3 regions of the Rhizobium sp. UGM030330-04 genome follow, and region 3 is predicted to be linked to each of the others. Evidence: riboswitches for the same ligand, from Rfam matches in the RefSeq annotation. Region 3 holds a riboswitch; each other region holds the start of a gene.

Region 1 (10,427 bases), on a different contig from region 3:
GCAGGATATGACGGTCCAGTTCGCGGATCAGCTCGAAAAACTGACCGCCTTGCTTGCCGCCCGCCATTTCCCGACGCAGCGAAATCGTCAGAATATCCGCATTGCTGGCCCGCACCGCATCGGCAAGCACGGCGGGAGACGGATAACGCGCCGTACCGAGCAGAAGACGGGACGAGACCTCGCGGCCATAAAGCGTCAGCATGGCCTCAACCTCCCTGCATCGGCGAAAGGATTTCGACGCGGTCGAAAGCTTTCAGCAAATAATCGGCGCGCTCTTCCGAATGCACCAGATCGCCATTGACCGCCGTCGCCAGCCACTCGCCCTCATATTCGAGGCTGGCAAGCAGGCCGGCCAGCGTCTCGGCGGCAAGATCAAGCTCGTCGCCATTCACCAGAAGTTTCATGATCGTGTTCCTTTTGAATAAGAGTTTGGCAGACGATCCCGGCCGCATGCCGCGCCATCGCCGGCGAGAGCAGAAAGCCATGCCGGTACGCGCCGTTGATGAAGATGGTCCGCCCGTCCTCGGTCACGTCAGGCAGATTGTCGGGATAGGCGGGGCGCACGCCCGTGCCGGTCTCGATGATTTCCGCCTCCGCAAAGGCCGGATGCACGGCATAGGCGGCATTGAGGAATTCCATCATCGAACGGGCGGAAATCGCCCCGTCATCCTCCGTCTCGATCATCGTCGCACCCACCATGAAGCGGCCGGGCTCACGCGGCACGATGTAGAGCGGAATGCGTGGATGTAGCAGCCGGACAGGACGGGAGAGGGAAATCTCTGGCGTGCCGAGATAAAGCATCTCTCCCCGCACACCGCGAAGGCTGGAAATCGTTCCTACCGCCGCAGACCCGGTGCAATCCACCACCCGGTCGAACCGCTGTTCATCCACCGAAACGCCCATATGAAACCGCACACCCATGGCGCAAAGCCGCTCATGCAGCGATTTCAAAGCAAGGCGCGGATCGAGATGTCCTTCGCCCGGGAAGTAAAGTCCGGACAGGAACCGGCCGGCAAGATCAGGCTCCAGAGCGGCGATCCCCCCCTCATCCACCCAGCGATAACCACTGGTCCGCGATGCGAAACGAGACAGCTCCGCCTTGTCGCGGGCAGGCGCGACCACCAGCGTGCCATTGCGGACTACAAGGCCGGGAGCCGCTTCGGCCCACCAATCAAGCGCCGCTTTGCCAAGCGTCAGAACCGCCTCTTCCGCGCTTTCGCGCTCACACCAGGGCGCCAGCATACCGCCCGCATAAAACGACGCCCCGCGAGAAGGCTCGGCATTGCGCTCCGAGACCTCGACAACAACGCCGCTCCGCGCTAGCTCGAAGGCCGCCGTTAATCCGGCGACCCCCGTTCCCTTGACAAGGGCGCGCATTTATTCGGCATTCGCAGGCGTCGGCAGCGGCATATAAAGCTCGCCGCCTTCCTTGAAGCGGGCGGCCATCGCCTCCAGCCCCTCCTTCTGCGCCTCGGCGCGGATATCGTGGGAAATCCGCATCGAGCAGAATTTCGGCCCGCACATGGAGCAGAAGTGCGCGACCTTGTGCGCCTCCTTCGGCAGGGTCTCATCGTGGAAGGACCGCGCCGTATCCGGGTCGAGCGACAGGTTGAACTGATCTTCCCAGCGGAACTCGAACCTTGCGCGCGACAGCGCATCATCCCGCACCTGTGCCGCCGGATGGCCCTTGGCAAGGTCGGCGGCATGGGCGGCGATCTTGTAGGTGATAACGCCGACCTTCACATCGTTACGATCCGGCAGGCCGAGATGTTCCTTGGGCGTGACGTAGCAGAGCATCGCCGTGCCAAACCAGCCGATCATCGCCGCCCCGATGCCGGACGTAATGTGGTCGTAACCGGGCGCGATATCGGTGGTCAGCGGCCCAAGTGTATAAAATGGCGCCTCGCCGCAGGTCTTCAGCTGCTTGTCCATGTTTTCCTTGATCTTGTGCATCGGCACATGGCCGGGGCCTTCGATCATCACCTGGCAGTCCTTCGCCCAGGCGATCTGCGTCAGCTCCCCCAGCGTTTCCAGCTCGGCGAACTGCGCCGCATCATTGGCGTCGGCGATCGAGCCGGGACGCAAGCCATCGCCCAGCGAGAAGGAGACGTCATAGGCGCGGCAGATGTCGCAAATTTCCTCGAAATGCTCATAGAGAAAGCTTTCGCGATGATGATGCAGACACCACTTGGCCATGATCGACCCACCGCGCGAGACGATGCCGGTAACGCGGTTGACGGTGAGCGGAATGTAATGCAGCCGCACGCCGGCATGGATGGTGAAATAATCCACGCCCTGCTCCGCCTGCTCGATCAGGGTGTCGCGAAACACCTCCCAATTCAGATCCTCGGCAATGCCGTTGACCTTTTCCAGCGCCTGATAAAGCGGCACCGTGCCGATCGGCACCGGCGAATTGCGGATGATCCATTCCCGGATATTGTGGATATTGCGCCCGGTCGAAAGGTCCATGACGGTATCCGCACCCCAGCGGATCGCCCAGACCATCTTCTCCACCTCCTCTGCCATGGAGGAAGTGACGGCGGAATTGCCGATATTGGCGTTGATCTTAACGAGAAAATTGCGGCCGATGATCATCGGCTCGAGTTCCGGGTGGTTGATATTGGCGGGGATGATGGCCCGACCCGACGCCACTTCCTGCCGAACGAATTCCGCCGTCACGTAGTCAGGGATATGCGCGCCAAAGCTTTCGCCGTCGCGCACCAGCTTCTCCTTGGCCGCCTCGCGCCCGAGATTTTCGCGGATGGCGATGAATTCCATTTCCGGGGTGATGATGCCGGCCCGCGCATAGGCAAGCTGTGTCACCGCCTTGCCGGCCGTCGCCCTGAGTGGCTGGTGGCGCACAGAAAATTCGGGCGTCAGGCGCTCGCCGGTGGCAAAGCCGTTATCCTCCGGCTTAACGTGTCGGCCCTCGTAAGCCTCGACATCACCGCGTGCCACAACCCAGTCGTAACGCAGACGCGGCAGACCCTTTTCAATCAGAACGGAGTGCGTGGGATCAGTATAGGGACCGGAGGAATCATAGACCGTTACCGGCGGTTCGCCCGCCGTCGGGTGGACGGCGATCTCGCGCATCGGCACGCGGATATGCGGATGTAAAATTCCTGGTTTGTGGATTTTCGTGGAGGCGGCATGCGGCCCGGTGGTGACCGACAGCGGGATAGTCTTGGCAGCGATATTCATCTTGAGGCTCCAAAGTTTGACAGTGGAGACCCAGTTCGAGCCGGAATGATGGAAAATACCTGACTGCCGACACGAAACGCCATGCGCCCGCCCGACATCAGGTCTTTGCACCGTCCCTACGCCAGTATGAACTGGATCAGGTTCAACGGGTCACTGCGCATGAAAGCAGAATCTCAGCCCCTTGACGGGACACCCCTGGTGAATGGCCACAGCAAAAAACACCGCCCGGCTTTTGTCAAGGCTGCCGATCACCGCTTGGCAAAGGTGCGGGAATGGCGCATGCTGCCGTTAGTTGTAATTAACCTAACGGTTTAGGTGAATATTATCGTTTGCCACGTAACGATAAGCACAAACTATGCAGATATGAAATTTATGGGAGATACGTCGGAATGAACGCGACTATACGTGAAATACTGGCCAAATTCGGCCAGCTTCCAACCCCGGTCGATACGATTGCAGATGAAGCCGATCTTTATGCGGCAGGCCTTTCTTCCTTTGCATCGGTGCAACTGATGCTGGGAATCGAAGAAGCTTTCGACATCGAATTTCCCGATAACCTGCTGAACCGCAAGTCCTTCGCCAGCATCAAGGCCATTGAAGACACCGTTAAGCTTATTCTGGATGGTAAAGAGGCTGCCTGATGAACGTGACCGTTGCGCCGCAGGATGAAACTCTGTCCGCGCGCGCGGGCCGTGTCGCGGCCATTGCCGCCAGACATGCGGACGAGGTGGATGTCACCGGCCGCTTCCCTGAGGAGGCTGTCGATGCCTTGAGGCAGGAACGCCTGCTGGGCATCCAGATCCCCTCCTCGCTCGGCGGCGAAAGCGCTTCCCTGCAGCAAATCGCCGATATCTGCGCCCGGCTCGGCCAGGCCTGTTCGGCAACCGCAATGATTTTCGCCATGCATCACATCAAGCTGTCCAGTCTGGTGGAACACGGCGAGGCTAGCGCATGGCATACGGGCTTCATGCGCCGCATCGCGGGTGAACAGCTTCTGCTCGGCTCCGCCACCACCGAAGGCGGCATCGGCGGCAATCTGCGCAACTCCATCTGCGCTATCGAGGTCGATGGCGACTTCTGCCGGCTGGAAAAGGATGCCACCGTCATTTCCTACGGCAGCAATGCCGATGCGATCCTCATCACCTCGCGCGCCCACAAGGATGCCGCGCCGGCCGATCAGGTGATGACCGTTTTCCTGAAAAACCAGTACACGCTCGAAAAGACCCATGTCTGGGATACGCTCGGCATGCGCGGCACCTGTTCAGACGGCTTCCTGTTCCGTGGCGAGGCGCCGGCGGCACAGATTTTCCCGAAGCCTTTCGCGGAAATCGCCGCACAATCCATGCTTGCAAGCTCACATCTCCTGTGGAGCGCCGTATGGTATGGCATCGCCTCCGACGCGGTGCTGCGCGCGCAATCCTTCGTCAGAGCCGCGGCCCGTAAGTCGCCCGGCACCGCCCCTCCCGGCGCGATCCGCCTTGCCGAGGTTTCCACCAAGCTGCAGGTGGTGAAATCCAACATCATTGCCGGCATCAAGGCTTACGAGGACACCAAGAGCGATCCGGAAAAGCTGATGTCCATGGCCTTTGCTGTTGCCATGAACAATGTGAAGATCTGCTCTTCGGAAACCATTCTTGAGATCATCGACCACGCCATGCTGGTCTGTGGCATCATGGGTTACAAGAACGGCACGCCCTACAGCCTCGGCCGGCATCTGCGCGATGCGCATTCCGCCCGGCTGATGATTTCCAACGACCGTATTCTCGGTAATTCCGCCAATCTCCTGCTGGTTCACAAGCAGGACACCAGCCTCTTGGGATAAGACCATGGACATGCAAACATCGTTTCTCGATCGATTGTTCGAAGAAGGCCTGCTGATTGAAACGGGTGTGGACGGCCTTTATGGACGCAGCGGCCAGTTCGAGGACGTGATTGCCGCATTCGAGCGGCTGATCGACCGCACGGGCGCCGCCGATGGCGCCGAAGCGATCCGTTTTCCGCCCGGCATCAACCGCGCCTACTTCGAAAAAAGCGGCTACATGAAGAGCTTCCCGCAGCTGGCAGGCACGGTTCATTCCTTCTGCGGCTGTGAGCTCGACCATGTCAGCCTGTTGAAGACCATGGATGAGGGCGGCGACTGGACCAAGGACCAGAAAGCAACAGACATCGTGCTGACGCCGGCAGCCTGCTATCCGCTTTATCCGACGATCGCCAAGCGCGGCGCGCTGCCTGCCGGCGGTGGTCTCTATGACATCCAGTCCTATTGCTTCCGCCATGAGCCCTCCAAGGATCCGGCCCGCCAGCAGCTTTTCCGCATGCGCGAATATGTTTGCATGGGCACCGAATCCGACGTCACCGAATTCCGCCAGACCTGGATGGATCGCGGCGTGGAGATGATGAAAGCGGTCGGGCTCGACGTCACCATCGATATCGCCAACGATCCTTTCTTCGGCCGTGCCGGCAAGATGCTCGCCAACAACCAGCGCGATCAGAACCTGAAATTCGAACTGCTGATCCCGGTCACATCGACGACCAATCCGACAGCCTGCATGAGCTTCAACTACCATCAGGATGCCTTCGGCCAGAAATGGGGTCTGAACCTCGCCAACGGCGATGTCGCCCATACCGCCTGCGTCGGTTTCGGCCTTGAGCGCATCGCGCTGGCGCTGTTTGCGCATCATGGTCTCGATGTGAAGAAATGGCCTGCGAAGGTCGTGGAAACGCTCTGGGGCTGATTATCCATGCGGCAAATTTTTCCGGGCCTTGATCCCAAGAACTATGTGCAACATCCGCTCCATTCTTCCGAGCGAATGTGGCCGGAAACCAATTGCTACATTGATTTGTGGATCGAGGTTCTGGCCTCGAAAGGCCTGCCGCCGGAAGCCATGTTCGGTTTCACCCTGACGCAGGACTTTGAGGGTGATCAGTTCACCTTCTTCAAGGTGCCGCTGGAAGATCTCGAAGCGCTTTATGGCGTTCGCGCCACCGAGCTGGCGATCTTCGACAGGGTGGAAAACCACATCGAGGCGCAGCTGGAGCGTGGTCGCATCTGCCTGGTCGAGATGGACAGCTTCTACATGCCCGACACCCATGGGGTGGGCTACCAGAAGGAACACGGCAAAACCACCGTCGCCATCAACCGGCTCGATCTGGCGAACCGGGAACTCGACTATTTCCACAATGCCGGCTTTTTCCATCTGTCGGGCGAGGATTTCGACGGGTTGTTCCAGCACCATCTGGCTGAGACCGACCCACCTTTCCTGCCCTACACCGAATTTGCGAAATTCGCAGACGGTAATCCCTCGCCGGCCCATATTCGCAAGACGGCCGAGCGGTTGCTGAGATTTCATTTTTCGCGGCGGCCATCCGCCAATCCGGTCAGGGCTTTTTCAGCCGTGTTTCCGGCGCAGGTGGAAAAGGTTGCCGACAGGCCCTTCGGCTTTTTCCACAAATATGCCTTCAATACGCTGCGCCAGCTCGGCGCCAATTTCGAACTGGCGGCAAGCCATTTCGAATGGCTGGACAAGGACGGTTTTTCTGAAGCACGAGACCACGCGCTGCGCATCTCCGAGGTCGCCAAGACCGTGCAGTTCCAGCTTGCCCGCGCTGTCACGCGCCGCAAATTCGATGCGCTGGCCTCCGTGCTCGATCCGGCAGCGAACGCATGGGATGGTCTGATGAAAAGCCTTGCGGCGAAACTGTCTGATGCCAGCGAGGCCGCGTGAGGACCTATCTTCCGGGCGAAAGCGAGAAATTGCTGAGTGAAGGCTGGACGCTGACACTGACGCCGGCCGATGCCTGCGAAACCCCGTCTGACATCCCGGCAACGCTTGAAAGCCTGCACGTCTCCGTGCCCGGCACGGTGGCGCAGGCACTGGAGGAAGCTGGGAAATTCGATCGTCTTGCTCCTGTCACGCTCAACGACAGGGATGCCTGGTATCGGCTGACGATGATTTCCGATGCGCGGGAGCGGGCCACACTGCGCTTCGATGGCCTCTCCACCATTGCCGAAATCTTCTTTAACGGTGAACTGATCGCCGCCAGCCAGAGCATGTTCGAAAGGCTGGAAGTGCCTGTCGATCTGACGGGCGCGGACGAACTTTCGATCTGCTTCAGGGCTCTTGCCCCAAGGCTCGAAAAAACCGGCCCGCGCGCCCGCTGGCGCCCGCAGATGATGAACACGCAGGGCCTGCGGCTGATCCGCACCACTGCACTGGGCTACATGCCCGGATGGTGCCCGGAAATCCATGCCGCCGGTCCATGGCGACCCATCAGCCTGATAAGGCAGGACGGCGTACTCTGCACACTAGGGTCTTCGCTGGACGACGCCGGGCGCGGCACCGTCAGCATCGCCCTTGAAACCAGCCGCGCCATAACATCGGCACGGCTGAGCTGTGCCGGCTACAGTGCCGATCTTTCCACGGATGAAGGCGGTAAACTCTCCGGCGAACTCCATATTCCCGATGTCGAAACATGGTGGCCGAAAACCCATGGCAGGCCGGCGCTCCATGAGATCCTTCTGGAGCTGGACGGCAAACAGTATCGGCTCGGGCGCACCGGCTTCCGGCGGATAGAGATCGATCATGGCGGGGACGGCAAGGGTTTCGGGCTTAAAGTGAACGGGCAACCCGTCTTCTGCCGCGGCGCGGTCTGGACGACGTCCGATATCGTGCGCCTGCCGGGAACACGGCCGGATTATGAGCCATGGCTTAGAAAAGCCGCCGAAGCCGGCATGAACATGATCCGTATCGGCGGCACCATGGCTTATGAGACGCCGGAATTCTTCACGCTCTGCGACGAACTCGGCATCATGGTCTGGCAGGATGCCATGCTCGCCAATTTCGATTACCCGGCAAAGGATGATGCCCTCCGCCAGCATATCGTGGCCGAAATCTCGCAATTCCTCGAAGCGACTGCGCTTTCTCCATCGCTCGCCGTTTTCTGCGGCGGCAGCGAAATGTACCAGCAGGGCGCGATGCTCGGTCTGCCGGAACAGATATGGAAGGGAGCGCTTACCGAAGAGATCCTGCCAGAACTGGTTGCCGCGAAAAGGCCGGACGCAGCCTATGTCGCCAATTCCCCCTCCGGCGGCGCATTGCCATTTTTTCCCAACGCCGGGGTCGGCCATTATTACGGCGTGGGCGCCTATTGCCGCCCGCTGGAGGATGCCCGCCGCGCCGAGGTGCGCTTTGCCGCCGAATGCCTCGCCTTCGCCAATATTCCCGAACAGGAAACACTGGACCATTATCTTCCCGGCGTGGCCGTGCACGATCCGCGATGGAAAGCCCGCGCCCCGCGCGACCGCGGTGCCTCATGGGATTTCGAAGATGTTCGTGATCATTATCTGAAGCTGCTTTACGAGGTCGAACCGGACGTTCTGCGGCGGGAGGATGGCAGCCTTTATCTTGATATGTCGCGGGCCGCGACCGCCGAGGTCATGGAAGCAACCTTCGGTGAGTGGCGGCGTAGCGGCTCCCCTTGCCAGGGTGCGCTGGTCTGGACCCTGCAGGATCTCGTTCCCGGCGCGGGCTGGGGTATCATCGATGCCGCCGGCAGACCCAAATCCGTCTGGCACGCGTTGAAGCGGGCGTTCCGCCCGATACAGGTCAGCCTCTCCGACGAAGGCACCAACGGGCTGGATATTCATCTCGTCAACGAGACCGACGAGAGCTTTGAGGCCATGCTGGAACTCACCTGCCTGCGCGATGGCACACAGCCCGTCGTCCACGCCAAAACGCCGCTGACGCTTTCGCCGAGGCAGAACCAGACGATTGCCGCAACCGACTTGTTCGGCGCCTTTTTCGATACGACCTATGCCTATCGTTTCGGCCCGCCATCCCATGATGTGACCGTCGCACGGCTTCGCAATGTCGCAACCGGGCAGGTCATTGCCGATGCATTCCATTTTCCTCTCGGCCGGAAAAAGGCGCTGCATTCCGCAAACCTGCAACTGGGGGTCAGCGAAACCAGCGGCATCTGGTCGCTTGAGATCGGTACGGATCGTCTGGCGCAATCCGTCCACGTCACGGCGGAAGGTTATGGCGCCTCGGATAACTGGTTCCATCTCGCACCCGGCGAGAGCAAAAGAATAAACCTTGTGCCGGTGGCCACGGCAGCCGAAACACCGCCTTGCGGCGAGGTGGTATCACTGGGCTCCAGCCGGCGTTTCTCCTTTTAGAGCCAGCCGTTTCACCGCATCGATAAAGATTTTTTTCGCCTCTGGCGTCGACAGGTTGTGATCGGCATCCGCAATGATGGTCAGCGATACGTTCCGATAGGTGGAAAGCCCACCACCATCGGCATCGAAATAATAACGGAAATGCTCAAGCCCGTCGTCATTGTCGCTGTAAAGCAGGCTGATGGCGGTGCCCCTGGCCTTGTGTGAATCGAAAGCGCTGTAAACAGCGCGCCCTTCCTCGCTACCCCGACGGAAGAGCCGCGCCGTTTTTGTCGACAGCCTCTTCCACGTCGCCTTGACGATGTTCAGCCCGGCGCTGACCACATCGACATCGCCACTGACGAGACGCTTGAATGTCGCTCCCTGTCGAAAGCGCTGGCTGTATTCCCCAAAGGAGCGCGGCCGCTTGTGCAGAGCCTCATCGACCGAGCGACCTTTTTGCCAGTGGAAAACCACCGGATTGACCGCCGCCACGGCACTGATCCGATCATCGGCAAGCGCGCCGTTGAAAGCGAGATAGGCACCGCTGCACCGGCCCGCCGCAATGAAGGGCCCGTTGCTGCGCCGCCCGAGAAAATCGAGTGCGGCAGCGACATCGTCATTCTGCGCGGCATCGTAAAGAACCTGATCCGGCTTGTTTTTGACAGGTGGACTATCGGCAATATTGGCCGCATCGAAGCGCAGCGAAGCGACACCCTCGCGTGCAAGCGCCCGGGCGGTCTGCACGGAAAGCCTGCCCCAACCCGAATGCCTGTCATAGGCGGCGCCAAGCAGAAGGACCGAAGAAACCGGTTGCCGATCGTCCGGTCCGCAAAAAACGCCGAAAAGCCGCCCACCCTCGCCAAATTGCACCGGTTGTTCGAAAAAGCCCCGACCGCGCTGCGGATCATTGATAATGAAATCTTCCGGGGCGGCTGCCGGGTTCCCGGCGTGGGTCTGTGACAAGACCCAATCCACCAGTCGGTTCACCACCTCGCCCGATATTTTCGAAAGCGTCGGGCTGGAAACGAGATCATCATAACCGCAGAACTCCGCCTCCTCCACCTCA
Region 2 (10,427 bases), on a different contig from region 3:
GCCGACTTAGGCTCGCCTGACAGCACCCGCTGTCCACCGCCTTATTGAACCCTGATTATCCTTTTCCATGACAAGGCATAGAGCCATGAGCGCACCCCGCACTTTGTATGATAAAATCTGGGACGACCATGTCGTCAATCGAGACCCGGACGGAACCTGTCTTCTCTACATCGACCGTCACCTCGTCCATGAGGTGACGAGCCCGCAGGCCTTCGAAGGGCTGCGCATGGCCGGTCGCCCCGTGCATTCGCCGACCCGCACGCTCGCCGTGGTCGACCATAACGTTCCGACCACCGCCGACCGGCTGGAAGGCATCAAGAACGAGGAAAGCCGCATTCAGGTGGAAGCGCTTGCGCAGAACGCCAAGGATTTCGGCGTCGAATATTATTCCGAGCGCGACAAGCGCCAGGGCATCGTCCATATCGTCGGCCCCGAACAGGGCTTCACCCTGCCGGGCATGACGATCGTCTGCGGCGACAGCCACACCTCCACCCATGGCGCTTTCGGTGCGCTCGCACACGGTATCGGCACTTCGGAAGTGGAGCATGTTCTGGCCACCCAGACACTGATCCAGAAAAAGGCCAAGAACATGCTGGTGCGTGTCGACGGCAAAATTCCTGATGGCGTCACCGCAAAAGACATCATCCTCGCCATTATTGGCGAGATCGGCACGGCGGGCGGCACCGGCCACGTGATCGAATTTGCCGGCGAGGCGATCCGGTCGCTTTCCATGGAAGGCCGCATGACGGTCTGCAACATGACCATCGAGGGCGGCGCCCGCGCCGGTCTGATCGCGCCTGATGAGACCACCTTCGATTACATCAAGGACAAGCCGCGCTCACCGAAGGGCGAAACGCTGGAACAGGCCATCGCCTACTGGAAAACGCTGAAATCCGACGAGGGCGCCCATTACGACAAGGTTGTCATTCTCGATGCAGCCAACCTGCCCCCCATCGTCTCCTGGGGCTCGTCTCCGGAAGACGTGACCTCCGTCGAAGGCATTGTTCCCAATCCCGATGATATCGAGGAGGAAAACAAGCGCGCCTCCAAGTGGCGTGCGCTTGACTATATGGGCCTGAAGCCCGGCACACGCATCACCGATATCGCCATTGACCGCGTCTTCATCGGCTCCTGCACCAACGGCCGCATCGAGGATTTGCGCGCGGCGGCGAAGATCGTCGATGGCCGCAAGGTGGCCTCCACCGTTTCGGCCATGATCGTGCCCGGCTCCGGCCTCGTGAAGGAACAGGCGGAAAAGGAAGGTCTGGACAAGATTTTCCTCGACGCCGGTTTCGAATGGCGCGAACCGGGCTGCTCCATGTGCCTTGCCATGAATGACGACCGCCTGAAGCCCGGCGAACGCTGCGCCTCCACCTCGAATCGCAATTTCGAGGGCCGTCAGGGCTACAAGAGCCGCACCCACCTCGTCTCCCCCGCAATGGCGGCGGCGGCGGCAATCGCCGGTCACTTCGTCGACGTTCGCGAATGGCAATAAAACCCTGAGGCCATCTTTTCAGCAAAGCCACCCGTCCCACGCAGGGGCGGGTGGCTTTTATTATACCCCCTGCAAACGCCGTTGCGGCTGCGTGCCGTGCAGGAACACGGCAAAAGTATCCCAGGGCGGCGTGATGGAGAGCTGACTCAAGATACGAGCAACCTCCCCTCTGTGAATGCCGGCATGCAGGACCATGTGCGAGATCATCTCGGCACGGGACATGTAACCCTTGTCACCATCCGTAAAGGTGAAGGCGACAAATTCGCCAAGCGATTCGGGTGATGTTTTCTCGATATAATCGAGATACCAGCGATCGAGAGCGGCAACATCCTTCGCAAGATCATCCAGCTGCGGGGTTGCCTCGGTATTATCAGAGAGAAAACCGTGCGCCGTTCCGGTGAGATGACCCGAAAAAATCCTCGCGACGACGTAGTAGTGATTGACCAGCCGAAGTGCCGTGTGCCGTATGGACGCGTTCTGCACGGGATCGAGGTGTTTGAGCTTCTCGAATAAATCCCTGTTCGCCCATTGGTGATAGCCGAGCAGGCTCCTGAGCAAATCCCTCATGACAATATCCTTTACATCTGAAAAATGTGAGCACTATGTTTATATTTTCGCCATGGAGGATGCCTTGTCTACTCGCATTGCAAAGCGGAAGAGCGAGATGCGCAAGGAGCCGCGCCAGGAGCGTTCCAGGGCCACGGTCGATGCCGTCATCCATGCGGCAGCTCGCATTTTGAGCGACCACGGCTGGGCAGGCTTCACCACAAACAGGGTTGCCGAAACGGCCGGCGTCAGCATCGGCTCGCTGTATCAATATTTCCCGGACAAGATTTCGATCGTGGAAGCGGTACGCCACCGTCACCTTGAGGATTGTCTCTCCGTCATGAAGGGCGTTTCGCAAAAGCGGCAATCGCTCGCAAAATTCGTGGAAGAACTCGTGACCGGCATGATCGCGGTTCACAGCATCCATCCCGGCCTTCACAAGGTGCTTCTAGATGATGCGCCCGGCCACGAGGGGACAAACGATCCCAACAGCGCTTTCGAACAGGAATATCTCGGTCTCTATGCGGCGGCGATCGCGGCGCATACCACAGCCGGCTCAAAGGTAGAGAGCGGAACCGCGGCGCTGATCGTATCCGATGCCATTGACGGCATCATCCATAATGCCGCCCGCCGCGGAGCATTGCAGTCACCCAAAATCAGGCGGGAAATGATAGCACTCGTTCACGCCTACCTGTCTCGGGCAACTGGCGGATGAGAGACCGTCAACTCATTCCGAGATGATCTTCACCCGCTGCCCCGGCTGAAGCGTGGCGGTGGCGCTCATCGCATTGATCATGCGGAACATGTCGAGCTTGCGCTCGGTCCCCATCATCCGTGCGGCGATCGTCGCCACGGTTTCGCCGGGCTTCACCGTCACCACCCGCACGCGCAACGGCTTCAGCGACGCGATTTCCTGCGGGGTCATCTTGCGGAAACTCGTGCGCAGCACATTGGCGATGGAATCGAGCTGGGCATTGCCCTTCGGCACAGCCGTCAGGAAGCGGAATATCTGCTGCCCGACACGGATGACGGTCACGTCAAAATCCCATTTGTCCGCGCTTGCCCGGGCCGTTGCGGCATCAAGACCGTTGATCTGCGTTTCCCTGACGGTTTCCGGCAAGAGACCGGCAACCCAGCCGCTGGTCAGGTAATTGGCAAGGCTGGTCTGTTTCGGATCGGCGACACCATCGAAACGGATCGCCATGTCGCCGGGTCCCGTCGCGAGAACGGCCTCCACCTTGTTGTCGATGACGAAACCTTCCGGCACGTCGAAACGGATGCCCAGCGTTCCGTGCAGAAACGTCTGCCCGCGGACGTAGCCTTCCTGCGGGCTGTCGCCATAAAGCAGGCCGTCTATGCCATCCAGAAACCAGTCACGGCCACGATCGCCGACCTGGCCTTCCTGGCCGAAGGCGCGGGCATGACGGCGCGCCAGCTCGATGCGCTGCGGCGTGTTGGGGTGGCTGGAAAGGAAGTCGAGGCTCTGGTCGTTTTCGGGATCGGCCGAAGAAAACCGCGCATAGGCCGCCATGGAATCCAGAAAGCGCGGCGAAGCGTAGGGATCGTAACCGGCTTCGCCCAGCATGCGCACGCCGATGACATCCGCCTGCAATTCCTGCTGACGCGAGAAGGCCGCAAGGCGAAGCTTGCCGCGCGCCAGAGCCTGCTTGCCGGCCAGATCGCTCGACAGAACCTCGGCAACCACGCGGCTCGCAATCACCTCCGCCTCTTCGCGGCGCTGGCGCTCGATGCCGTGGTTGGCAGTCACATGGCCCATCTCATGCGAAAGCACGGCGGCCACCTCGGAGGCGTCGTTGGCAAGTGCCAGAAGCCCGCGCGTGACGTAAAGATATCCGCCCGGCAGCGCAAAAGCATTGATAGCCGGCGAATTCAAGATGGTGATACGATAGGACTGCTGCGGGTTTTCCGAAACGGCCGTGAGCGCGCCGGCAATACGGGCAACGAGCCGTTCCGTCTTGGCGTCGTGATATTCACCGCCATAGCTCGCCACGATACGCGGGTGCTCGCGCGCGCCCATCTGGGCGCGGGGATCGTTCTTCTGCACCTGTTCCACGGTCTGCGGATTGTCCGAGGGACGCAATGTGGACTGATAAGCCGGGCTGAACAGAGACTGGCACGACGACAGGAACACGGCGGATGCCGTCAGCACGGAACAGGCAGCAGCCATCCTGCCCGAACGGCGAAGGCCTGAACGGGAGAAGAGCCTCCACTGTGCAGTCATGCTATTTTTCATTCTCTATGCCTGCCCCTTAACGTTCCTGATCATCCGTTAATTGCAGACCAGAATAACAGATTCGCCCCAACGGGAGATGAATGCCGAAACGGTAAAAACGATCCATCAAGTCCGGAATATTCCTGAAGAACGCAATAATTCCCATCTTTTCTCGGGCAGCAACTTGAAACTGGCAAGTGCTAATTAGCGCCATTGAAGTCATCTAAAGCGATTGCCAGCGGCGCGCGTCGAAAATAAGGCGATCAGCCGTTCAGGAAACTGTCGACGGCCTTCACATTTTGTGTGGTGAAGAAATCTGCGGTCTGGCCAGCATAGATAATGCGGCCGCGATCAAGAAAAACCACCCGTTGCGCCAGCTTCTTCATGTCTTCCGGATGGTGGGTGACAATAATCACCGTATTTTTTGTTTCGTTGTGCAAGTCGAGAAGCAGGGAGGTCATGCCCGACCGCAATCCCGGATCGAGCGCGGCGAAGGGCTCGTCGAGCAGCATGACCGGTTTTTTCCTCACCAGCGCGCGCGCCAGTGCCGCCCTTTGCCTTTCGCCGCCGGAAAGCGTGCCCGGCAGACGCTTGTCAAAACCCGCAAGGCCAACGCGGGCAAGCGCCATTTCAATCCCCTGCCGGTCTTCCGCCTGCAGCTTCAGTGCGGGGCTGACACCGAGGGCGACATTGGTGAAAATATCGAGATGGGCGAAAAGATTATTGTCCTGAAAGATCGATGAAACAGGTCTTTCGGAAGGATCGAGCACCGTCATGTCCCGCCCGCCAATCACCACCCGGCCGGAATCCGGTGCCTCGAAACCGGCAATCAGATTGAGAAGTGTGGATTTGCCGGAACCGGACGCACCGACAACAGCGGTCACCCGACCCTGCGGGAAAGTGCAATCGAGGTCGAAATCCTGCGTTCCAAGCTGCAGCCTGACCTTGTCCAACCGAACCGCGAAATCATCGCCTGTCATATGCTTGCCCTTGCTGATTGCGCCCCTGCTGATTGCGCTTGCCGTGAAACACCACCTGCGGCAAGCAGCAGGCAGACGATACCGAGAAGGAAGGCATAGCCGGCGGCATCATTGGTGCGGTAACTGCCCATATTGCTGTAAACCAGCCAAGGCAAGGTGACGAAATTTTCCGATCCGAACAGCGCAACCGCCCCGAGATCGCCAAGCGACAGCGCCATGGCAAAGAAAAACGCCATTGCCATGGGTCGCCACAGAACCGGCAGATCGGCAAACCGCAACCGCGTCAGGCCCTGAAGCCCGAGACTGGCGGAGAGGCGGCCGGTGCGCAGAAAATGACTGGTAAAAGCTGGCTCGAGGACACGCATGGCAAGTGGCAAGGCCATCAGCATATTGATGAGTGCAACGAGAATGGGAGCATAGGCGCTGACATCCCCAAAAGGTCGCAACAGCAGGAACCACCCGCTTCCAAGCACGACGGGCGGCACCAGGAGCACGAGCGAAGACCCGGCCCCAAGCGTAGCGGACAGAACGCGCAGGGGCCATGCCGCCCGCCGTTTTGAATCCACAGCCTGACGCGCACTGATGATCGCCATGCAGCAGAACACAACGAGTATTGCCGACAGCACGGCGATTGCAAGACTGGTCACCGCCGCACGCAGGAAGATCGGCGCAGTGACGAGACGCGGCAGATCGGCCGTCAAACCCGAGACGGCTATGGCGACGAGCGGCAAACCGACCAGCAGAATTGCAAAACCGATCGCCACCCCGTCCCAGAGACGCGCATTGACGCTCTTGCCATCGAAACGACGGATGAGACGACCAAGCGAGGAAATCTCCGCTTCCGGCGATGGCAGAAATGCCAGGAGACCGAGCAGGACTGCGGTGAGGACAATCTGCAGGACGGAAAGCACAATCGCCCGCTGTGGATCGAAATCGAACCGCAGCGCCTGATAGATCGCCACCTCCAGCGTCGTCGCCGCCGGCCCGCCGCCCAGGAGAAGCACGAGCGTGAAGCTGGTCGCGCACAGCATGAACACGAGCCCGGCAATACCCGGAACAAGCCGCGAGATCGCCGGCCATTCGATGAAACGGAACACCGAGACCGGCCCCATGCCAAGGCTTGCCGCCATGCGCCAGTATTCGCCGGGAATGCGCTCCAGCCCCGCCAGCATCAGCCGCACGCAAAGCGGCAAATTAAAAAACACATGGGCGATAAGAATGCCGGAGAGGCCATAAATGCTGAAGGGCTCGTCCACGCCGGCAAAAACGAGGGCGGTATTCACGATACCCTGCCTGCCCCAGATGGTGATGATGCCGAAGGCGCCAACAATCACCGGCAGGCCCATCGGCACCGCCAGCAGCCGGATGATCCAGATTCTTCCCGGAAACTCTCTCCGCCGGGCAAGCGCCAGAGCTACGGGCAGGCCGAGAACAATGGACAAAAGGGTGGAAAGCATCGCCTGATAAAGCGTGAAGCGCAGGATGCGCAGCGTGTAGGTATCGATGATACCGGCAGCGGATGCACCCGTGTCAAAAGACAGCAGCGCAAAAACGGCGAGCGCCATGAACAGGAAAACGGCGGCAAAAGCCGCCGTCCCGAAAATGATCGACCGCCGGTAATCACGACGCAGCATCATGCGCGGGCGTGCCTCTTCGTCAGTTCATGCTCATGGCCGCCAGCCACTCTTCAATCCAGGCCTTGCGGTTCTTGGCCACCTCTTCCGGGTCCATCAGGAAAGTCTTCTGCGGCACCACGAGTTTGGAAAACGCCTCCGGCAAAGGTGCCGAGGTTGCCGCAACCGGCATCATCCAATTGTTCTGCGGAATCGCATCCTGAAAGCCCGATGTGAGCGTGAAAGCGAGGAACTGCTTTGCCAGCTCCTTGTTTGGTGCGTTTTTGAGAAGGCCGGACACCTCGATCTGGATGTAATGTCCTTCGGAAAAGGCGGCGGCCTGATAACGGTCCGACTTTTCGGCGACCATGTGATAGGCGGGCGAGGTGGTGTAGGAAAGCACCATCGGTACCTCACCCTTGGTGAAGAGACCGTAGGATTCCGACCAGCCAGGCGTCACGGTGAGAATACGCTTCCTGAGCTTTACCCATGCCTCCGGCGCCTTGTCGCCATAAACCGATTTTACCCACAAAAGCAGGCCGAGCCCGGGCGTGGAGGTGCGCGGGTCCTGAATGGCAATCTTCTGCGAGGGATCGCCTTCCACCAGCTCTTTCAGGCTCGTCGGCGGGTTCTTCACGGCCTGCGTATCATAGACGACGGCGAAATGCCCGTAATCATAGGGCACGAACACATCGTCCCTGTAACCGCCCGGCACCCTGGCCGCCGATGCATCAATGCCGCTGGCGTCAAAAAGCCCCGTCTGCTTCGCCTCCGCCACGAGATTGGTATCGAGACCGACGACGACATCGGCCTTGGACCCCGCGCCTTCCAGCTTCAGGCGGTTCAGCAGCGCCACGCCATCCGCAACACCCACGAAATTGACCGTGCAACCGCACACCTTCTCGAAGGCTTCCTTCACCTTGGGGCCGGGACCCCATTCGGAAACGAAGCTTTCATAGGTGTAGACGGTCAGTTCCTGCCTGTCCTGCGCAGCGGCGAAACCGGGCAGAAACAGCGAGGCGGCAACGAGGGAATTCAGGAAAAGACGACGGCGCACGGGTATCTCCTCAAAAACGATAGGGAAATAGCCGCTTGCCTTAAAGCCGTCTAATCCCTCCGCCGGTATGAACCGGATCAGGTTCTTCGGGTTGGCAAGCCTCTCAGCCTTCTGCCCGCGAGAACAGAAGACACCCCGTTAGATCAAGATGATGGTTTAGTCCCGCCGTTTGCGATTGGCAAGGTGGCTAAGGTCAGCCCTGTCCCGTCATGTGCACCAGTTCCCACACATGGCCGTCGGGATCCTGAAAACTTCCGGCATACATGAAGCCGTGGTCCTGAACGGGTTTCCAGCCACTGCCTCCAGAGGCAAGCGCCGTTGCAATCATCCGGTCTATTTCGTCGCGGCTTCCGGCGGAAAGACAGGTCAGAACTTCGGTGCTGCGCTTGGCATCAGCGATATCGCCATTGATGAAATCGCGAAAACGCTCCTCCTGAAGAAGCATCACGAAGATGTTCTCCTCCACGATCATGCAGAGCGTGCGGTCATCCGAATATTCCGGGTTGAAGCTGAAACCGAGCGCCGTGAAGAAGTTTTTCGATGTCTCGATGTTCTTGACGGGCAGGTTGACGAAGATCATGCGCATGGTGTGAACTCCTCCGAACCGGCACAGGAAACGGCAATTCCGCCTCCCTGTCAAAGGTGGATGCGGTTTCAATCAGCAAAAGACCATCGTCTTCAGCCTTCCAGTTCCTCGCGCAGCATCTCCAGTTCCAGCCATTCCTCTTCCATGGCCTCCAGCTTTTCGCGCAGTTTCGACATCTCCTGCGCCAGCATGTTGAAGGTGGCCGGGTCCTTGGTAAAAAGCGCCGGATCGGCCATGCGCTGTTCGCGTTTTGCGATTTCGCCCTGAGCCTTTTCCATCTCCTTCGGCAGATTTTCGAGCGCGAATTTCTGCTTGAAGGAAAGCTTGCCCTTCGCCTTTGCCGGCTCCTGCGACGGCGCGGCTGAAGACGCCGTCTTTGTCTTCTCCTGCTTTTCCGCCTTGCGTTTTTCTTCCGCAGCACCCTTGCGCTGCGCCATCATGTCCGAATAGCCGCCGGCATATTCGATCCAGCGCCCATCCGGCTGGTCCGGATTGGCCGGCGCAATGGTGGAGGTGACGGTGCGGTCGAGAAAATCACGGTCGTGGCTGACCAGAATGACCGTGCCGGAAAAACCCGCAACGATCTCCTGAAGCAGATCGAGCGTTTCAATATCGAGATCGTTGGTCGGCTCGTCGAGGATCAGAAGATTGGTCGGCCGCGCCAGGATGCGCGCCAGAATAAGCCGGGCGCGTTCGCCACCCGAAAGATTACGGATCGGCGTGCGGGCCTGTTCCGGCTGGAACAGGAAGTCCTTCATGTAGCCCGTTACGTGCTTCACTTCCCCATTCACCAGCAGATTGTCACCCCGGCCATCCGTCAGGTAATGCGCGAGCGTATCGTTGGGATTGAGCTCCTCGCGCTTCTGGTCGAGCGTCGCGATCTCCAGGTTGGTGCCAAGCTTCACCACACCGCTATCAGGCTCAAGCTGGCCGGTAAGCATCTTCAAAAGCGTGGTTTTGCCCGCGCCATTCGGTCCAACGAGACCGATGCAATCGCCGCGATGCACCCTCAGCGAAAACGGCGAGACGATCACGCGCTCGCCATAAGCCTTGGTGATGGCCTCTGCCTCGATGACCAGCTTGCCGGACTCGCGGCCTTCGGTGACGGTCGCCTGCACCGTACCCTGCGGCCCCTTGTGGCCGCGATATTCGGCGCGCATGGCCTGAAGCTCGCCGACACGGCGCATGTTGCGCTTGCGCCGCGCGGTCACGCCGTACCGCATCCAGTGTTCTTCGCGTTCGATGGCCTTGCCGAGCTTGTGCTGCTCCAGTTCTTCCTCTTCCAGCACCTTGTCGCGCCATTCCTCAAAATGGGCAAAGCCACGATTGAGACGGCGGGACTGGCCGCGATCGAGCCATACGGTCGAAGTCGAGACTTTTTCGAGAAAACGCCGGTCGTGCGAAATCAGCACCAGCGCACTGCGCGACTGCTGCAATTCGCTTTCCAGCCATTCGATGGTGGGCAGGTCCAGATGGTTGGTCGGCTCGTCCAGCATCAGGATATCAGGTTCCGGCGCCATGACGCGGGCAAGCGCCGCGCGCCGCGCCTCACCGCCGGAAAGGCTCGCGGGGTTTTCCTGCCCGGTCAGCCCGAGATGCTCGAGAAGATAAGTCACGCGGTAGGCATCGTCACCGGGCCCGAGGCCCGCCTCGGCATAGGCCTGAACGGTGTCGTAGCCGACAAAATCCGGTGCCTGTTCCAGATAGCGGATGGTGGCGGCCGGATGCCGGAAAACCTCGCCCGACTGCGCCTCGACCAGCCCGGCGGCGATCTTCATCAGCGTGGACTTGCCCGAACCGTTGCGCCCGACAAGACAGATGCGGTCACCCGGCTCCACCTGAAGATTGGCGCCATCCAGAAGCGGGGTCACGCCGAAGGTCAGCTTGATATCGTCGAGTTTCAAAATAGGGGGTGCC
Region 3 (10,427 bases):
TTTATCTCATGAGAGTATTGCAACGATTATCGAATTTCTTGGCGATTGTTCGAAGGAAATGCGATAGAATTCAAAGTGGCGCAATTTTCTTTGTCTGATTGGAATTTTCTATGTCGTCACTTGATGCGACCGACCGCCACATCATCCGCCTGCTTCGGCTCAACGCCCGTATCAGCAATGCGAAGCTGGCCGCGGAAGTCGGGCTTTCGGCCTCGGCCTGTCTGCGCCGGGTCGATATTCTCGAACGGGAGGGCATTATCCGCGGATATACGGCGCTGACCAGCGGCCTTGCGGGCGGCGAGGTCATCTCGGTCATCGTGCAGATCACGCTCGACCGCCAGACGGAGGATTTTCTCAACCGTTTCGAAAATGCGGTGCGGCGGTATCCGGAAATCCGTGAATGTTACCTGATGACCGGCGGCTCGGATTATTTCCTGCGTTGCGAGGCGGAAAGTGCTGGGGATTTCGAGCGGATTCACAAGGAGATTCTGTCGAAACTGCCGGGGGTTTCGCGGATTCATTCGAGTTTTGCGATCCGGAATGTGTTGGCGACGCCGAAGGCTCGGTGAGGGATTGAGTGTGCAGAGCGTGCGGCTTACCCCCCTCTGTCCTGCCGGACATCTCCCCCTCAAGGGGGGAGATCGGGTGAGGTTTCTGCCTCAGTCCCACGCAATCCTCTCAATGTGAGAAACTTCGCTCATTGAATGGTGAGCAAGCCGCTTGTCGATCTCCCCCCTTGAGGGGGAGATGTCCGGCAGGACAGAGGGGGGTAAGCCCCACGCTCCTACTGCATCCCGTCACCACCACCGATAAAAATGATGCACCGGCCCCCGCCCACTCCCAACGGCGAGCCCGCGCCCAGCCTCAAGCGCTCCGTTCAAATATTCCTTCGAAAGCCCAACAGCCTCCCGCAGTTCACAACCCTTGGCAAGGTGGGCCGTAATCGCCGCCGCCAGCGTGCAGCCGGTGCCGTGGTCGTTCTTCGTGTCCACCCGCGGCGCGGCAAGCGCCAGCATGGTGCCATCAGCAAACAGATAATCCGTGCTCTCAGGCCCATCGCTATGCCCACCCTTGATGAGCACGGCTTTTGCACCGGCCTTGAGGATCGTCTCGGCCTGGCGGTTGATGTCCGTCTGCGTCTGTGCAATCGGCGTGCCGGTCAGCAGCGCCGCTTCGGGCAGGTTTGGCGTGACGATGGCCGCGAGCGGCAAAAGCTCGCGCCGCAATGTCTCGATGGCGTCCTCGTGCAGCAGCCGGTCGCCTGATGTCGCCACCATGACGGGGTCGAGCACCACCGGTTGCGATTGCCGCCGCAGCCGTTCCGCGATGGCGGCGATGGTTTCGATCCGCGAGACCATGCCGATCTTCACCGCATTGACGGCGAGATCGGAAAAAACGGCATCCATCTGGGCAACGATGGTGGCCACTGAAATATCCTCCACCGCCGTCACGCCCCTGGTGTTCTGGGCGGTGATGGCGGTGATGACGCTGGCGGCATAGACGCCGAGAGCGGAGAAGGTCTTGATGTCGGCCTGAATGCCGGCGCCGCCGCCGCTGTCGGAGCCGGCAATGGTCAATGCAATGGATGTCATGGCTGTCTCGCTTTCAGCGCCGCGTCAATTGCAGAGCGGAAGCCCTTGGTTGCGCTGGCAATATCGCCTGCCCGGAAGATGGCGGAAATGACCGCGACACCATCCGCGCCGGCGGCGATGACTGAAGGCACGCGGGCAAGGTCGATACCGGCGATGGCGCCGACAGGCATATCCGGCCGCCATTCGCGCAGCAGGGCGCGAAGCGTCGCAAAACCATCGATACCGACCGGCTTGTCCGGGTTCACCTTGGAAACCGTTTCGAACACGCCGCCAATGCAGGCGTAATCGGCAGGCATGGAGGCCGCCCGTTCAGCATCGGCGCGGTTCTTGACGGTGAGGCCGATGATCGCCTTTTCGCCGAGAATGCGCCGTGCGGTCTTCGCATCCATGTCATCGGCACCGAGATGCACACCATCAGCGCCAGAGGCGAGTGCCACATCCACGCGGTCGTTGATAACAAGCGGTACACCGGTGCCGGCGATTGCCTCATGAATGGCGCGGGCGTTGTCGATCATTTCGCGCGTCGAGCCGTGCTTGTCGCGATATTGCAGGATGGTCGCACCGTTGAGTGCGGCCGCCAAAGCAAGCTCGGGTAAGGGCGCGACATCGGCAAGACTGGCATCGACCAATGCGTTGAGGCGGTAATCAACCTTGTTCATGCTCTATCCTCGCGTGATTGATGATGTCTTCCCCTGAAATTTCGGAAAGCGCATCCAGAAATGCCGGTTCGAATGTGCCGGGGCCTCTGGCCTGTTTCGCGGCCAGCTCGGCGGAAACGCATGTGACGGCAAGGGCTGCGGCCGCAGCCGGCAGCGCATCTTTCTCCACCGCCATGAAAGCGGCGATGATGCCGCCCGAGAGGCAACCGGTGCCGGTGACCTTCGCCATCCATGGATGACCGTTGACGATCCTGACGCCACGGGTCGTGTCGCGGAGATGATCGACCGGTCCGGTTTCGATCCGCACCGCGTCGGGCACATTGCCGATCAGGCTCATCTCGGCGCGGTTACCGCGCACAATGGTCGGGGAAAGTGCGATGAGTTCGCGGGCAAACTCCAGACGGGATGGCGAATAATCGCAATGGACGGGGTCGACGATCCACGGCTTGCCGGATGCATTGGCGATCTCGATCGCCAGCCGGATGACCTTGCGCCGCTCGGCATCCAGCGTGCCGAGATTGACGGTCAATGCATCCGCCTTGGTGACGAAACTCTCGATTTCCTCGAGCGAGGTGGTCATCGAGGGAATGCCACCGACGACGGTGATGCCGTCGGCGGTGAATTTCTGCACCACTGTGTTCATCAGGCAATGCACGCGCGGGCGCGTCTTGCGCACCCGCTCCAGAATCTCGGCGGCTTTTGCCGCTGTCGGGAAATTCGTCGTCATGGCTGCTGCAGCTCCACGGCGATATCGTCCGCCTTCGGTGCCTGCTTGATCAGTTGCATCTCCTGCATGAAGGCACCGAAGCGGTCGTAGCGCGCGCGGTCGAGTGCGGCGGGACGCTTGGCGAAGCGCGGCAACGTGTCGAAAAAGGCCTGCTTGTTCAGCGCATCGTCAAGGTTCGGATAGGCCTTGATGAAAAGCTGCCAGGATTCCTGCGGGTGGTTGGTGATGAAGATCGCGGCCTGCTCCACGGCGGAGAGGAAACGCAGCAGGCGGTTGTCTTTTACGAGATCGCGGTGCGTGACGAAGATCAGCTCGTCATAGGCCGGCACGCCATGTTCTTCCGGGAAGAACGAGCGGCCCTCATGGCCTTCAAGCTTCATCTGCGTCAGTTCGAAATTGCGGAAACCGCCGAGTGTCGCATCCACCTTGCCGGCGATCAGCGACGGCGAGAGCGAGAAATTGACGTTGATGAGTTCGACATCATCCTTCGCCAGGCCGTCCTTTTCCAGCATGCGCTTCAGCATCGCATCTTCAAAACCGGAAACGGAAAAACCGACCTTCTTGCCCTTCAGGTCCTTCAGGCTTTTGATTGGCCCATCGGCGAGAACCGTGACAGTGTTGAGTGGGGTTTCCACCAGCGTGCCGAAACGCACGAGCGGCAGGCCGGCATCGTGATCGAGATAGAGGTTCGGCTGGTAATGCACGCCGATGTCGGCCTGTTTTGCCGAGACGAGTCGCGGCACGGCGGAAGGGTCGGCTGGCGGCACCAGTTCCACCTCCAGCCCGGCATCGGCAAACAGGCCGCGTTCTTTCGCGATCACCATCGGCGCATGATCGGGGTTCACGAACCATTCGAGCAATACGGTAAGCTTGTCGGCGGCCTGTGATTGCATGGGAGCAAATGCGCCTGCTGCCGCGACGACGAGGGAAAGAAGCGTTCGTTTCATGGTGCCGAAAGTCTCCGTAAATATCTGAGAGGAATGGTATGTTCTGTTTCCTTGGCCCAGGGGGCCAGATTGGCGGTCGCCCGGTCGACGATGAGCCGCAGCAGCACCGCCATGACGGCAAGAATGGCCATGGCGGCAAACATCGTGTCAGTCTGCATGCGGGCATTGGACTGGATCATGACGAAACCGAGCCCCGCCGAAGCACCCACCCATTCGCCAATGACGGCGCCCAGCGGGGCGAGCGGGGCGGCCACCCTCAGCCCGGAAATGAACGATGGCAACGCCAGCGGTACGCGCAGCCGGATTAGGATCTGCCAGTGGCTCGCCTCCGTCAGCGAGGCGGCGTCGAGAATGGCGCGATCCGTGCGGTTAAGGCCATCGGTGAAGGAGGAGGCGACGGGAAAGAAGATGATGATCGCCGTCATCACCACTTTCGAGGCCATGCCGAAACCGAACCAGAGGACGAGGATGGGGGCGAGCACGAAGACCGGAAAGGCCTGCAGCACCAGAACCATGGGCCAGACGAGGCGGCCGAGGCGCGGGACGGCGGCAATCGTGAAGGCAACGAGAATACCGGCGGCGATGCCCGCCGCGAGCCCGAGCGCCATTTCACCGAGCGTTACCAGTGCCTGCCCGAACAGGAAGCCGGGCTGACGCCAGAAAGCGCCGGCAACATCGGTGGGCGACGGCAGGATATAGCGGGGCGGCGAAAACAGCCACGTTCCCGCCTGCCAGAAAACCAGCAGAAGACCGACACCGTTCAGCGCATGGGTAGCACGCATGAGCCGGACCTCAGACGCAGACGCACCGTGTGCGAAGGGCGGAAGGTTTCAGCATCATCATTCGTCTCCAGATGTGACAATCTCGGAGATCAGGCAAAGCGGAGAAGAGAAAGGGCAGCGCCTGAAGGGTGCGACAGTTTCCGTTCCTACGCCGGCATGACCCGGATCAGGTATATAAGGGTTCGGCGCAATGCCGTCTCAGTGCCGTAGCACACCCCTCGGAAGAGATTGATTTCATAGGAGAATTCAAAACTCATGTCAAATGTTCTTCTTCAAATGCCTGCCTCTGAATCGCCGCAGCGAAAAATTGCCAATAGAATTGCTAATAATCCCGGCAAATCGCCTAATTCAAAATCAAAACATAATCAAAAAGATAAGATGTTTCCAAAATATTTTGCAATAGTTGTTTTGTTTTTAAAGCAAGTTGAAAGCATAATTTTCGTCAATTCGAAATTTATAGTTGACGAATATTCACGGAAGGCGCTATAAGAGAGTCAACCAAAAGGAGGTTTCTTTTAGTTTCGTTGATCGGGTTTCAATATATGATCGCGCAAAATTACTTACACAGACGGCAGAACGGCTATTACTATTTCTGCGTCAACATCCCTACGCGATTGCGGAAGTCCACGACGAAACGCCAAATTTGGCGCTCATTGAGGACACGAGATTTAGGGACGGCGAAGAAGCGTGTCGCCGGTCACATCGCGGAAATCTTGCCGCTCTTCGATGATGAGCGCCTGCCTGATGAGGCTCACGTTGACTACAAGCGTGTCAAAGCAACCGCTGAGAAGCTCACCGCAAAGTACGAACCGCATACGGCAGTCTCCGAACAAACTGTTGATCAGTTGATAGAGCGTATCAGCGAAATCGTGGATGTCCGTGCTGTTATGCCGACTCCAAATGTTGTGCAGACTGCTGCTTTAGTCGGCGCGATGGAGATGCCGCCGCTCTCTTGGGCAGATGCTTTCGAGAAGTTCAAAGCTCTTTCGTCTGAGAAAGTTAAGGGCAAGAACGAGCTTCAGACGAAGCGTTTTTGGCGGCGTTACGAAGTTAAGACCGAAGATTACATCGCGGCGATGGGGGACACTGACGTGTTGAAGATCACCAAGAACGATGTGAAAAAGTACCGCAAAATTCTGAAGGAAAAGATCGATACCGGCGAGTTTTTAAGCAACGAAGCTAATAAGAAGATTAGCTGGCTCGGTGTGATCTTAGAGACCGTCTTTGATGAGGAATACGAAGGGAAGGAGAATCCTTTCGCGGGCATCAGAATTTCTGGCTACGAAGACGATGGCAAACGAGCGCCGCTCACCGCTGCGGAGATAGCAGCAGTTACGGAAGGCTTGAAGACATCAGGGGCACGACCTGAAATCAAAGCTCTTATCCGCATTGGGATGTGCACAGGTGCGAACGCGAAGGAACTCGCGCTTCTAACCCCCGCCGATATCCATCTGGATGCGTCTGATCCATACATTTCCATTCGCCCCAATGAACTTCGCGGCAAGGTCAAGCGGGGAGGGGCGCGTCATAGAGATGTCCCGCTAATTGGTGATGCGCTTGCCGCCATGCGTGAATTCCCCAACGGCTTTACCATTTTCCATACGAATGAAGGACCAACTCAGGTCAACTGTGCGATGTCCGACTATTTCAGAAAGATGACGCCGGGAAAGGGGAAGGGCTTCGGCAGCTTCCGCCACAACATGGCTGATTGGCTTCGCAGGAGCGGGGCGAATGACACCCTCAAGGATTCAATTCTCGGGCACACCAACACCAAATCCCATTCGATGCACTACGGCGATGGATACGACATTGAGAACAAAAAGGAGGCACTGGAAAAAGCTCTTCAATACGCAAAGCTACCAATCTAAAAACTTGAATATCAACTCAATATGCTGAGACGTGAAATGAATTTATATTATGAATACCGGCATATTCCTATCATGGAATATGGAAATTGCAGAAATACACATTTGAAAAGCTCGTTAAGAGCGAGAAATTACGAAACGAATTCTTCGATCATTATGATTGGCTGATCCGTATCGCGAAAGAAAAAGGCTTCATCGACGCGGCACTTGCGCATGCCAAGGCGAAAAAGCGGGTTCAAGACGAACTCAATCTAATCATCGACATCTGACGGCAAATGACGCGCTTTGATTGAGCCAACCTGTGGATCAGGTGGCCCAAGTGTAATTAGACCCTCGGAAATCATGGTTTGTTCGCCTCTTATGTTGACTGGAAACATCGCGCAGATGATACTGCGAAGCTGCAAGCAGCACCTTCATTTTGATTTTAAATGGAAAGGTGCGCCTGCCGATGGATCAGCAACTAACGGTCAAATTTCTCTTCTTCGAAGCCAGTGCATCTGGTCTCGTTGCGGTTGTCCTCATCTTTCTGCTTGCAATCATGGCTATGGGTCTTGCTGCTTATCGCAAGTGATGCATTGTTGCGGGATGGGTAAAGTCAGACGGCTGGAATAGAAATGCTCACAGACATCTTCGCAGAACGCTATTACAACACACCGCTCAGCAAATTGTATGACGAACGCAAACGGCGGTTCATGGTGCAGTCTTGCAGGATAATCACCGAGCAATTATTCCCGTATTATATAAGTGGCGACGAGAGCAAGCATGCGAGGGAGTTGCTGGAGGCGATCTCCAACAAATTATCGATGGAACTCGGAACCGATTATCTGTCGCCGCTCTACACGTTGACCCACAGAAACTCGCCTTTGCAAATTATCAGGGCGTTTATGCAAGCCGTACCTGTAGATTATGCCGACGCTGACGAATTCATAAAACAACGAATAAGCTTTGTAGAGCTAGCTTTCAGAGAAGCCGAAGCTCAGGTTGAAGTGGCTAATGCCCATTTGCCGAAGCGACTAGAAGCGCAGAGGAATGGGAACGTCAATAGCTTGGGGCGGTCCTTGCGAGTACCCGGTCTCAGCGACGAATATTTTATTGCTGCCAACAAACAGCAAAATGAGAGCCTGCGGGAAAATGTTTATGAAATTAACGAGCGGTTTCGCCAAGCCGCGTTCCCTTTGACATACCACAACGGTTTCGTTCAATTTTCTGACGACGCTTTCATCAACGAACAGGTGAAACAACCATTCTGGCAAGCAATAGCCGATCCAAAGTGGGAAAATGTCGAAACAGACATCTTGGAAGCCATTGATCGGCGTGACAACCGACGACCAGAAGCTGCCTTATCTGCTGCTAAGGCTTTGGAAAGCGCGATCAAGATCATTGCTCATGATCGAAACGCGACAACTGGTAAAGAGCGCGGTGCAGTTAATTTCATCGAAGCTTTAGCTGTGGACAGGGGCGGAAACCTGATCGCGACGTGGGAAGCAAATGTTTTGAAGAACTTCTTCGGTGAGGTTCGAAACAAGCTTGGGCATGGCGCGGGTCCAATTGAAGCAACAGTCTTGTCCAAAGAACAAGATGATTGGGCAATAGAAACCTGCATGTCATGGATAAAATCGCTTATAAGTCGTCTTTGACGGGTTTTGTCCGTTGTCCTTGCGTCGGTCATCGCCCGACTGCCTTGGCAGTATTATGGGCATATCTCGAAAATCGCGACCTTCCGCGCAAAAATAGCATTGCAAGCCAAACTCAACGCATGATTTAGTTCGCGGTGGGTAAAGTTAGGTATTGGGTTTGGCTGAGAATGTTTCGAAATAATACTGTGTTCGTAGTTGGTGCTGGTGCAAGCCACGAGTTCGGTCTGCCTGTTGGCGAAGCGCTCATGAAACAGATACAGACCAACTCAAGCTTTCATTTTGACTTTGGCACGATGAAAGAAGGCGTGGAGCCAATTTTTCGATGCTTGGTCAATAGATATACGAAAAACAACGAAGCAATTAATGCCCGTTTTTTGGCAATGGCTGAAATACATCGGGCGATTGATCATGCTGGCTCAATAGACGAGTTTATAAACCGCCATAACGGCGACGAGATAATCGCAGAGGCAGGAAAGCTACAAATCGCCTACGCAATCTCGAAAGCAGAGCGGTTAAGCAAGATGGCTCAGATCACGCAACAATCATACCGTTCTTCAGAGCCAGATTTTTCTGACACTTGGATAAAGCCTTTTACGCGAATGCTATTCGATGGCGTTCGGAACAGTGATGTTGAAACCCTTGGGAACAACATAACGATCATATGCTTCAATTATGATCGCTGCATTGAAACTTACTTAGAATATGCCATCGTGAAGACGTTTCGAGACGTTTCGCCAGACGTAGCACGACAGATAGTTAAGAACATCAACATCATCCACCCCTATGGAAGCCTTGGTGATATGCGTGACCATCCTTTTGGGAGCGAAGCCAAGCCAGAGCGCATTTGGGCAATGAGTGAAAATATCGTCACTTGGTCCGAATCCATGGGCAGCGACATTTCTCCAAGAATTCATGACGCAATGACAAACGCCACCACTGTCGTCTTTCTTGGCTTCGCTTTTGCTCCGCAAAATATGAAGCTTTTAGAAGTTCAGGGTGGATTCGATGACACGTGGCGAGAAGTTGAGACATTTGCTACCGCTTACGGATACAATTCCGTCATAAACGAGCGACTACGGAAAAAGATTATTGATCTGTTTTCTCCGGAATTTCCAATCATCACCGAAGATCGGGTTCACATTCAGTATGATATGAAATGCGCCGAATTTCTGAAGGCGCACAGCATGGCATTGGTCGTGTAATGAAAAAGATTTGGAACCAAATAAATTGGCTTGTTATCGCGTTCGCAGCCACGATTGCATACATTACATTCATCGTCTGGAAGGTTGAGTTCTGGAAGATATGGGATTTTCTATCCGAATCGAGACTCAACGAAATCGGTGACTTTCTTGCTGGCGTGTTCTCACCGCTAGCCTTTATTTGGCTTGTGGCGGCAGTCCTCACGCAAAGACAGGAATTGACTGAAACCCGTGATCAATTCGCGGAGAACCAGAAGGTTGTCGATGCGCAGTTGAAAACCATCAACGAACAATCTGAACTGCTTCAGCAACAACACACATTGGCAGAAGAGACGGCTAAGAAGACGTATCGATTGAGCCTGTTCGATGAACGCTTTGACATCTACAGCAAACTTGTCGCTTTCCATACAGGAATTTCAAAAAAGCAGGTATTTGAAAGAAGCGATTTGAGGCAACTTCAATACATTAAAGCGAGGTGCGGCTTCGTCTTTAGTCTGGAAATCGAAAAGAATATTGAGGACATAGAAAACTCGCTAATGGAACTCTTGGATAATCAAGAGGAATGGGAAAGCACTTGGTCGAGAGACGCTTTCAATCAAATCTACGAGCCACAAGATAAAAAATCAGCAGCGATTAAGACGGCGCAAAACAATCATCGGGATACGATCCTCGACAGTCTTCACCCAATATCTCTCCAATACCTGATGCGTTCGTCTATGCGGGTGAGTGACAACTGATTATGAATATAAGATGGGGGAAATGAATGAATTCGAAGCCGCAAAAGCCGAATACTGAAGAAACTGCCCAACAGAAAGCCTTGCCCTTTTGCGGAATCATTATGCCTATCGCCGCCATGGGACAGTACGAAAAGTCTCATTGGGACCGAGTAAGGATTATTCTTGATGAAGCTATAAAGGATGCTGGCTACACGCCCCGGCTCGTCAGTGAGAGTGAAGACATCGGTGTAATTCACGCAAGGATCGTCCAGAACCTATACGACGATCCAATTGTTGTTTGCG

The links. A riboswitch is a leader RNA that binds a small molecule or an ion and turns the genes downstream of it on or off. The one in region 3 is predicted to bind thiamine pyrophosphate.
Region 1: another riboswitch for thiamine pyrophosphate. It lies ahead of thiC (phosphomethylpyrimidine synthase ThiC); the one in region 3 lies ahead of N434_RS21810 (ABC transporter permease).
Region 2: another riboswitch for thiamine pyrophosphate. It lies ahead of thiB (thiamine ABC transporter substrate binding subunit); the one in region 3 lies ahead of N434_RS21810 (ABC transporter permease).

What each region holds. Positions count from the first base shown of each region.
Region 1 covers NZ_QKML01000003.1:348,705-359,131, reverse strand. The annotation lists gene N434_RS06815 (thiazole synthase) at 1-202, opposite strand, end outside; gene thiS (sulfur carrier protein ThiS) at 207-404, opposite strand; gene thiO (glycine oxidase ThiO) at 373-1,377, opposite strand; gene thiC (phosphomethylpyrimidine synthase ThiC) at 1,378-3,201, opposite strand; TPP riboswitch at 3,297-3,408, opposite strand; gene N434_RS06795 (acyl carrier protein) at 3,591-3,842, shown strand; gene N434_RS06790 (acyl-CoA dehydrogenase family protein) at 3,842-5,023, shown strand; gene N434_RS06785 (amino acid--[acyl-carrier-protein] ligase) at 5,028-5,936, shown strand; gene N434_RS06780 (DUF1839 family protein) at 5,943-6,926, shown strand; gene N434_RS06775 (glycoside hydrolase family 2 protein) at 6,923-9,379, shown strand; gene N434_RS06770 (alpha/beta hydrolase family protein) at 9,347-10,427, opposite strand, start outside.
Region 2 covers NZ_QKML01000003.1:196,040-206,466, reverse strand. The annotation lists gene leuC (3-isopropylmalate dehydratase large subunit) at 86-1,495, shown strand; gene N434_RS06100 (DinB family protein) at 1,556-2,062, opposite strand; gene N434_RS06095 (TetR/AcrR family transcriptional regulator) at 2,160-2,756, shown strand; gene N434_RS06090 (M48 family metalloprotease) at 2,769-4,283, opposite strand; gene N434_RS06080 (thiamine ABC transporter ATP-binding protein) at 4,538-5,254, opposite strand; gene thiP (thiamine/thiamine pyrophosphate ABC transporter permease ThiP) at 5,251-6,891, opposite strand; gene thiB (thiamine ABC transporter substrate binding subunit) at 6,911-7,924, opposite strand; TPP riboswitch at 7,962-8,072, opposite strand; gene N434_RS06065 (VOC family protein) at 8,118-8,510, opposite strand; gene N434_RS06060 (ABC-F family ATP-binding cassette domain-containing protein) at 8,603-10,427, opposite strand, start outside.
Region 3 covers NZ_QKML01000016.1:23,904-34,330, forward strand. The annotation lists gene N434_RS21780 (Lrp/AsnC family transcriptional regulator) at 111-569, shown strand; gene thiD (bifunctional hydroxymethylpyrimidine kinase/phosphomethylpyrimidine kinase) at 798-1,592, opposite strand; gene thiE (thiamine phosphate synthase) at 1,589-2,251, opposite strand; gene N434_RS21800 (hydroxyethylthiazole kinase) at 2,238-2,978, opposite strand; gene N434_RS21805 (ABC transporter substrate-binding protein) at 2,975-3,925, opposite strand; gene N434_RS21810 (ABC transporter permease) at 3,922-4,707, opposite strand; TPP riboswitch at 4,834-4,936, opposite strand; gene N434_RS21815 (DUF6538 domain-containing protein) at 5,250-6,575, shown strand; gene N434_RS21820 (hypothetical protein) at 6,662-6,841, shown strand; gene N434_RS25850 (AbiJ-NTD4 domain-containing protein) at 7,187-8,209, shown strand; gene N434_RS21830 (SIR2 family protein) at 8,455-9,411, shown strand; gene N434_RS21835 (hypothetical protein) at 9,366-10,145, shown strand; gene N434_RS21840 (RNA helicase) at 10,172-10,427, shown strand, end outside.